DNA from 2 places in the Brevibacillus sp. AF8 genome. Region 1 is predicted to be linked to the other one. Evidence: a T-box and tRNA genes for the amino acid it is inferred to sense, from the RefSeq annotation. Region 1 holds a T-box; the other holds one or more tRNA genes.

Region 1 (4,433 bases):
AGATCCAGGCTGATTTCCAGACGCTCAGGGTTGCAGAAACGAGTGAGGTAGTGCTCACCGCGTGTCAGTCGTTCAGCGGACAATGCATCGCTTGGCTTGATCAAGAGCTCAATTTTCTTGGACATCGGTACGTTTACTTCTGCGCGGATGTTGCGTACGCTGCGGATGATATCCATCAACTGGTTCATTTCGCTTTCTGCTTCCGCAAAAATCCATTGCTCGTTAACAGTTGGCCAAGGTGCTACTGTGATGCTCTCGCCTTGGTGAGGCAATGCCTGCCAAATTTCTTCCGTGATGAACGGCATGAACGGATGCAACAGCTTGAGCGTTTGATCCAAAACCGTAACCAGAACGGATTGGGTCGTTTTCTTTGCCGCTTCATCTGTACCGTACAGCGGCAGCTTCGCCATCTCGATATACCAGTCACACAGGTCATCCCAAATGAAGTTGTAAAGTACACGGCCTGCTTCACCGAATTCAAATGCGTCAGACAGACGGGTTACATCTGCGATTGTCGCTTGCAGGCGGGAGAGAATCCATTTGTCTGGTGTAGTCAGCTCACCGCTCAAATCGATTTCCTCGTATTTGAAGTCAGCCAGGTTCATCAGGGCAAAACGAGACGCATTCCAAATCTTGTTCGCGAAGTTGCGGTTTGCCTCCACCTTTTCCCAATAGAAGCGTTGGTCATTCCCTGGGGAGTTTCCGGTCGCCAGTGTGTATCGCAGCGCATCTGCTCCGTACTTCTCGATCACTTCCATCGGATCGACACCGTTGCCGAGTGATTTGGACATTTTGCGGCCCTCGGAGTCGCGAATAATGCCGTGGATCAAGACAGACTCAAACGGACTTTTCCCGGTAAACTCAAGACCTGAGAACATCATGCGAGCAACCCAGAAGAAGATGATATCGTAGCCTGTTACCAGGACATTCGTTGGGTAGAAGTATTTCATGTCCTCGGATTCTTCCGGCCAGCCCAGTGTCGAGAACGGCCATAGACCAGAGGAGAACCATGTATCGAGGACGTCGTTGTCCTGCTCCAGTTTGTGGCTGTGGCAGCTAGGGCACTCAGTCACATCCGTGCGAGATACAATCGTTTCGTTACAATCTCCGCAATACCATGCGGGAATTCGGTGACCCCACCAAAGCTGACGAGAGATGCACCAGTCGCGGATGTTTTCAATCCAACGCAGGTAATTTGTCTTGAAACGCTCCGGGACAAATTTCACACTCTCAGGGCTGTTTGCATTAGCCAGTGCTTCGTCAGCCAAAGGCTGCATTTTTACGAACCATTGGGTAGAAAGATATGGTTCTACGACTGCATCGCTGCGCTCACTATGTCCAACCTGATGAATATGCTCCTCAACCTTGAACATAACACCTTGCTCGGTCAAGTCCTTGATGATTTGCTTACGGCAAGCAAAGCGATCCAAGCCTTTGTAGATACCTGCCAGCTCGTTCATCGTGCCCGTCTCATCCATGACAACGATTTGTGGCAACTGATGACGAAGGCCCAATTCAAAGTCATTCGGATCGTGTGCTGGCGTAATTTTTACAGCGCCAGAACCAAACTCAGGATCAACGTAGTCATCCGCTACGATTGGAATTTCGCGTCCTACGATTGGCAAAATCACGGTTTTTCCGATCATGTCTTTATAACGCTCATCTTCCGGATGTACCGCTACAGCCGTATCACCGAGCATCGTTTCAGGTCGGGTTGTAGCTACTTCGATATAACCAGTGCCATCTGCCAATGGGTAACGCATGTGATGTAGCGCACCTTTTACTTCCTTGTAGATTACTTCAATATCGGAGAGAGCCGTGCGAGCAGCAGGGTCCCAGTTAATGATGCGGTTGCCGCGATAGATCAAGCCTTTTTCATACAGACGAACAAATACTTCGCGTACAGCTTGGGACAAGCCCTCATCCATGGTAAAACGCTCGCGCGAGTAATCCAGGGCAAGACCGAGCTTTTCCCATTGCTCACGAATATGCGAAGCGTAAATGTGCTTCCACTCCCATACCTTTTCCACGAATTTTTCGCGACCCAGATCATGGCGAGAGATGCCTTCTTCACGCAAGGTAGCTTCTACCCGCGCTTGGGTTGCGATACCGGCGTGGTCCATACCTGGCAAGAACAAGGCGCTGTAGCCTTGCATACGTTTGGTACGGGTAATGATATCTTGCAAAGTTGTATCCAGCGCGTGGCCCAGGTGCAATTTACCCGTTACGTTCGGCGGTGGAATAACAATTGTAAACGGGCGTTTATTCGGATCACGTTCTGCCTTGAAAAATTGTTTTTCAATCCAATACGGATACCATTTGTTTTCTGCTGCTTTTGGATCATAGTTTTTCGGCAGCAATTGGTCGATGTCGGTTGTTGGCTGTGTAGACATGTACGACTCCTCCTATTCGCATAACTTGCTTTGCAAAAAATAAAAAAACCCTTCATCGCAAAGGACGAAAGGATTATTTTCGCGGTACCACCTTTGTTAACACACGATAAACGTCATGCTTATGGCGTGTTCACTCTGACAAGATAACGGTTGCGAACCGGTCTCGGCTAGGCGCATGCTTTCACCGAAAAAACTCCTGGGCGACCTTCAGCCATTCATGACCTTAGAGAATCTCGCAGCATCTGATTCTCCTCTCTGCCAAGGCGTCCTGACTTACTCTTCCCACTCATCGTTCATATCGTATGTAGTTGTCTTATTATTAGCTTTCACTATTATATACAATCACGCTGTTTGGCGTCAAACCCGGGTTTCGCCCACTTTTCCAACTGCAATGCCCAGTGCTTCGGTAAAACCGAGAACGCCCAAAATATCGAGAATTTCTTCTCGGACATTGACGATTTCTACCTGTTTGCCCATGGCCAATAGTTCTTTCGTGGTAAAAAACAGGCTTCCAATACCGGAAGAATCTACAAAGGAGACACCTTGAAAATCGACGGTAACGGATTGATTTCGCCCTCCATACTGCTGGAGCAATTCACCTACTCGATCTCCTACAGCCATGTCCAACTCTCCGACGAAAAACAATGTAGCTTGTCCGTTCGCCTCTGTTGCGCGGTAGTCCATGCTCAAACTCCTCTCAATAGGTATCGGTACACCCAATCTGCTCGTCCTTTTACTATATTACCCATTTTCATTCACTTGCAAACATTTGGCTTTTTGGAAATCGTTGCTTAACGCGGAAGGATACATTCTAAAATAAGCTTTGTACCCGCCAGCGAGCTACTCAAATATACACGATCACAGTATTGCAGGATCACATGAAAACCGGCCCCAAGCGAGTGGCGTGTAGAAAATCCTTGCTGTAGGGTAGCTCGCGGAATATCCTCGAGCAAAATTCCTTGTCCTTCATCATGGATCACAGCCCGGCACATCTGCCTGTCATTCGATAAGTATAACGTGACCACACCGCCATTGCCGTGCTTCAACGTATTCGAAGCAGCTTCGTTGACCGCAACGAGAAACTGCAGCAATCGCTTATCAGAAATTCCTTGTGGTTCCAAAGCCTGCTTGAATAATTTTCGCAGTTCTGCAAGCTGCTCCGGTAAACGGATATCGATCGCCAAGAGCTTATGCCCTTCCCGAAGCAAGAAAAATAATTCTTCATCACTAAGCAACAACAGCTTACCTTCTGTGACCACACCCAGAATATCCCTGTAGATCTCCCATTCCCGTCTTTTGCTTTTTCGCTCTTCTGCAATGACGGCGGTGACATCAATCAAAGCGATTCCACAGGTCCGATCTGGCAAGACAGATGTGTATAATTCGAACACCTTTGTACCATCCGAGGTGACAATTTGCTCCCTCACAGGTCCGCCCATTCCCGCTGCCTCTTCGACCAGTCGTTGCATTTCTCGCTCGACTTCCAAACTCGCACGAACGTCACCCAGCGGACGCACTTTCCCTTCATCGTAAAGATAGAGGAAAACGGTCTCGATCTGACGCAGTATCGATAACTTTTGAATCTCTTGTTTGATTAATCGCCCCCGCTCGTCGTCTCGATCCTTCCAATGTAACAAGACGTCTGTAGGGTCCAATTCGCCACTCATGTGCCACGTGTGAAATTCTTCCAGGAGCAATCGCTCCAGAACATCTTCCCGTCGCAAAACTTTTTCGATGTCGATAATATAGTAAGGATCACCTGCTATACCACGCAATCCGCTACCGATAATTCGAAAATCATAGGCGAGCTCTATTTCTATGCGTCCGTGCAAATCATGATCAGAACTGCTTAACCCAATGGTCGTCCGACTCACTGCTACCAGCTTCGCCTGGAACGATTCCATCGTTGCTAGGTTCGTCACCTTTACAGTGCGGGGCGGAACAACTTTGTTTGCTGCACCGCCAGAACGTAGCGCGACAAGGCAATTATCACAAGTGGGATTGTCCGGACAACGCTCACACAAAATCACAGTTCATCCT
Region 2 (4,433 bases), on a different contig from region 1:
ATGTGCCGCGCCCTGTGCTTACTGCCGTTTCCTCCGTCCCGATCTCCAAATAAATGGTCTGCGGTACGGAAAAGTCAGTGTCAGCTACCAAGCGATTTAGCTTTGCGTCCATGGCAATCGACTGGCAGGCAACTTGTCCAAACGTATGTGGATAGTTGAGCGCCGTGAACAGAGAGACAACTCCGCCCAAAGATTCGCCAAGAAGTGTTCGTGCGTTGCCCAAAGGATGTGTGGAGTAATGCGTATCGACATAGCTCACGACTTCTTCGGCGAGGAAGCGACGGTAGGCCATGTGCTCCTTGCCATCCGGATGATAACGGTCGTTCCGTTTGCTTTTCTCGACAGGGAGAAAGACAGCGATGATATCAGGCAATTCTTTGTCCCCATTCAATTGATCCAGCAAAGAAGCCATTCTGCCCATTGCCAAGTAATCTTCTCCATCTTGTACGAAGAGGACTGGATACGAGTAGAGTGGCGAGTAGCGTTGGGGTGTGTAGACAATCAGCTTTTCCGGCGTCCCCAAATGCCGGCTTTCCAAGATGATTTCCTCAAGGGCCACTGCGGTGTCCTCCTTATTGGGATATTCCTGTTCATTATTATACAGGAGCGAGCGGGCGTGCCCAAGAGTTTGGGTGCAGAGTCAGGCTTTGGGCGAAAGATTGTCGCAATTTGGTCAGCGTGTGATACTATGGTAGGAAACGACTTCACTCGATTTGTGGAAGGGGTTGTCTCTTATATGAAGAAGCAAGTACACAGCATCGAAGTCAGAAACGCTGCTCTCGCACGTTTGGCAGAACGCGGAGTGACGGTGGATGATATCGCAGAAATCGTCTATCTCATGCAATCGCCTTACCATCCAGATCTCACGATGGCGCAGTGCATCGAGAGCGTGAACGCGGTCTTGGAAAAAAGGGAAATGCAGCACGCCATCCTGGTTGGCGTTGAGTTGGATACGTTAGCAGAGAAGGGCCTCTTGTCTGAGCCGCTTCAATCCATTATCGCGTCAGATGAAGGACTGTTCGGATGCGACGAAACATTGGCGCTAGGCTCCGTATTTGGATATGGAAGTATCGCAGTTACCACCTTTGGACATTTGGATAAGCACAAGGTCGGGGTGATTAAAAGACTGGATACCAAGTCGGCAGAGGGACGCGTTCACACATTTTTGGACGACCTCGTGGCGAGTGTGGCAGCCAATGCATCTAGCCGCATGGCGCATCGGATGAGAGATGAGCAGGAGGCGGACTTGGTACGAAGCGAGGCGTTGAAGCAACAGGAAGCCGAGTTGCGTGTCGAGGAGAAAGGGAAAGGTACGGAGCAGGCGGGGTAGGTTAGGTTTGGGATGATGGAGTATGTTTCAATCGTTACCTAATTATCTTGTTTCTTTTTGTAACCTTTCTTGGATTGCCTTAAGTCTGTCAGGAGCCAATTCTTCACCGGTGGAGCTTAAGTGCCTTGATGCAGTCATGTATGATGCGATGCCATCATGCAAGGAATCCCATGTTTTGGTAGGGGATGTGGGCAGCAGCGGTGGGGAATGGCTTTTTACAGGTAAAAACAAGCCTGATTTCACTGGGTTTCTTAGTGTTCTTTTGGTACGAGTGAAAATTTTTACAAGAAATTATTCATTTCCTCTTGAAATCCATTTTACGATGCTGTATAGTAATAAATGTGATCGACGTCCGATACGATTCGGGCCCTTAGCTCAGTTGGTCAGAGCGGTCGGCTCATAACCGATTGGTCGTAGGTTCGAGTCCTACAGGGCCCACCATTAAACGATCACACATATATCCCATGATCCGGTAGCTCAGTTGGGAGAGCACCATCTTGACAGGGTGGGGGTCGCTGGTTCGAACCCAGTCCGGATCACCATAATATAAACGCTAGAACCCTTGAGAAATCAAGGGTTTTTCTTATGTTTATAACGACCCCACTAGTTCCCTTTTTTACGATCAAGAGCAAATTGGTGCCGAAGTGGTGCCCTTTATTCGACTAAAGATTTTTTGGTGCCATTTGGTGCCGAAAAGAACATTTCCCCGAAAGCATCCGCTGTTTCCTTTTGCATGTGTGGTGTAATGTGCGAGTAGCGATCCAGCATCTTCACACTTGACCATCCCATACGCTCCGCTATGCGTTTATTGTTCTCTCGCATTTTCAAAGCATAACGACATGAGTATGACGTAGATCGTGAAATCGAATTCTTTTCAGTCCTGCTTTTTCAGTAAGGCGATGAATGGTTAGTAATTACTTCTGATTTATGAAAAAGTTTGAAGCATAGATTAGACCGCCTACGGGTGGTCTTTTCTTTGAAAGAGATTTGCATTCTTAGTTAGGTGTGCCATGTGTACAAGTGAATTCAGGTTCTATCAGGTTTCCGTCTTGTCAGCTTTATGCGCAGTTGAAGTGTCTGCCTTTGGCCAGGCAGTTGTAAATTTGGCCTACGTCTGTGGCAATCAGATTGAAATCGCAAAACGACACACAATTACGCCGAAGGACGGGTTTGGTGATTGCAGGATCACCTGCGATGTTTATAGATGCTCTGCCGATCCAAAGGCTTGCGTTCCTACGTGTGTCGGGAAATCGTAATGCAGTGGAGGAAACAAAACAGCCTACTCCTTGTTTGATAGGCTGTCTTCGAAATTCATAGTAGTATATAACGTTCTTAAGCTGTCTTGCATTTTATCGTGAGTCCAATCATATGAAAAAAACTCATCATATCAATCTTTTTGGGATATCCACCAAGATGTATCTGCTTGCCATTGAGTATTTGCTATTAATTTCGATAACTTGTACGAAAAGTTAGGCTATCGTTTTATCATGGAACGCTCCAAGTATCTACGTGCAATTATCTTGTCAAAGACTGGTCATTATCAGGAAGCAATACCATTGCTCAGGGAGTGTGTAGGGGAAGCGACAAAGAACAATCTAATCCATAGAGTCAACGACCTAATAGAAGCATTGCTTTACGTTAATGACGTAAACTCCATCGAACAAGTTATCAACACAGAGGAACATAACTTCTCTTTTGATTTTAATAATGCTTACAACTTTTCAGGAATAGGGAATTATTACAAAAACAAAGGAGCCTTCCTTGTTAGTCGCGGTCATTTCAATGAGGGCATGGATGCTTATCTACAAAGTATTGTGTATTACGGAAAAATCAATCGAATCGAAGAAATAATGTCTTGGGCTGTTGAGATCAACATGCATCATTGTGAATTAAAAAAAGATATGGATTTGGAACTTCTGAAAAAATTGAATGAAGTATATAATATGGTTAAATTCGGTAAAAGAAATGAGGGGTAACATATGAGGAAGTTTTTAGCTGTCCTTTCAAGAATTTCACTGGTAATAGCTTGCTTTCTAGTTGTTGTTTCCACTGGTGCAAATAGCATGTCGCTCCCTAAAAAACCTCCTATTATTATGTATAGCGATAACCCACAAGGATAGATACGATAAACACAATAAAGCTCATAACAATTCCTAGCAATCAGCAGGCCTCATGTGTCTGTTTTCTTTTTGTTTACAAAGAAAAAAGACAAATCTTAACGATCTGTCTTCTCCCCTTGTTCTGAGGTATCCCCCCACATGATAACTATCCGGAACGCATTTCTGTAGACCGACTCCGACAGCCTTTTCCAATAGTGTGAATCTCCCAAAACTTTTTTTGCTGGCATACTCCGTTCAACGTTGAATAAAGGAGCGTCAAATTTGACACTCCCCTCAATTTTGAGGGCAGCAGCGAGGGATTCCATTACACAGTCACCTTGTTAAGAAAAGTTAAGGTTCACGTGCGTATTAGCAGTTGTTAGTATTCACGTGTGTATAACCGTGTGGATGCCCAAATAAGTGAGGCGCAATTACTTGGGAGGTTGCGGCTGTGGGTCCTTCTGACAGGGTAGGCCCTATGCGGGTCGAGCGAGCCCCGAAATCTCGCTAGATTTATTTTCGAAAAATTACTTTCGCTTTTGCTTAACCTGATCCCAGAGATGACATTTTCAAATTTTTGCATCATCAGATGACCTGAAAATCGGATCACTACAATACGAGCTTAAAACGAAAGTGAGGTGAAAAATTTGGCGAAACCAAAGGCGAAAACTGATCAGCTGCAACAAAGGAAATTTCCAAGTCAAAATTGGCTTTAATAGTTGGTAAATCACCGCAATGGATACGCCAATTGACTAGAGATAATCGGTACGTAAAAAAGATGGTAAATGGGAAGGGCGAAACCCACAGGCGAATGCAAAGGCCCTAAAGTCTGGCGGTTATGCATCTGACCCGGACTATCCAGGAAAGTTGGTCAGCCTGAGCGAGAAGTATGAGTTGCACTAGTATGATATTGATAAGTCTGACAACTCTGTGGATAAAGAACAACCAGAATTAAAGCTGGAGGACTGGAAACGTGAATCAGGATTGAAGGCAATTGACAGTCT

The links. A T-box is a leader RNA that pairs with one kind of tRNA and senses whether it is charged. The one in region 1 lies ahead of KB186_RS18310 (valine--tRNA ligase), so its partner is inferred to be a tRNA-Val.
Region 2: it encodes a tRNA-Val, which carries the amino acid that the T-box ahead of KB186_RS18310 (valine--tRNA ligase) is inferred to sense. The anticodon was not compared.

Annotation. Positions count from the first base shown of each region.
Region 1 is NZ_JAGQDN010000014.1:98,540-102,972, forward strand. Features, by position in the region: gene KB186_RS18310 (valine--tRNA ligase) at 1-2,393, opposite strand, end outside; T-box leader at 2,451-2,692, opposite strand; gene KB186_RS18315 (STAS domain-containing protein) at 2,751-3,077, opposite strand; gene KB186_RS18320 (ATP-binding protein) at 3,185-4,423, opposite strand.
Region 2 is NZ_JAGQDN010000008.1:135,059-139,491, reverse strand. Features, by position in the region: gene KB186_RS13085 (alpha/beta hydrolase) at 1-559, opposite strand, end outside; gene KB186_RS13080 (phosphatidylglycerophosphatase A family protein) at 737-1,330, shown strand; tRNA gene KB186_RS13075 (tRNA-Ile) at 1,695-1,771, shown strand; tRNA gene KB186_RS13070 (tRNA-Val) at 1,797-1,872, shown strand; gene KB186_RS13065 (hypothetical protein) at 2,818-3,306, shown strand; gene KB186_RS13060 (hypothetical protein) at 4,360-4,433, shown strand, end outside.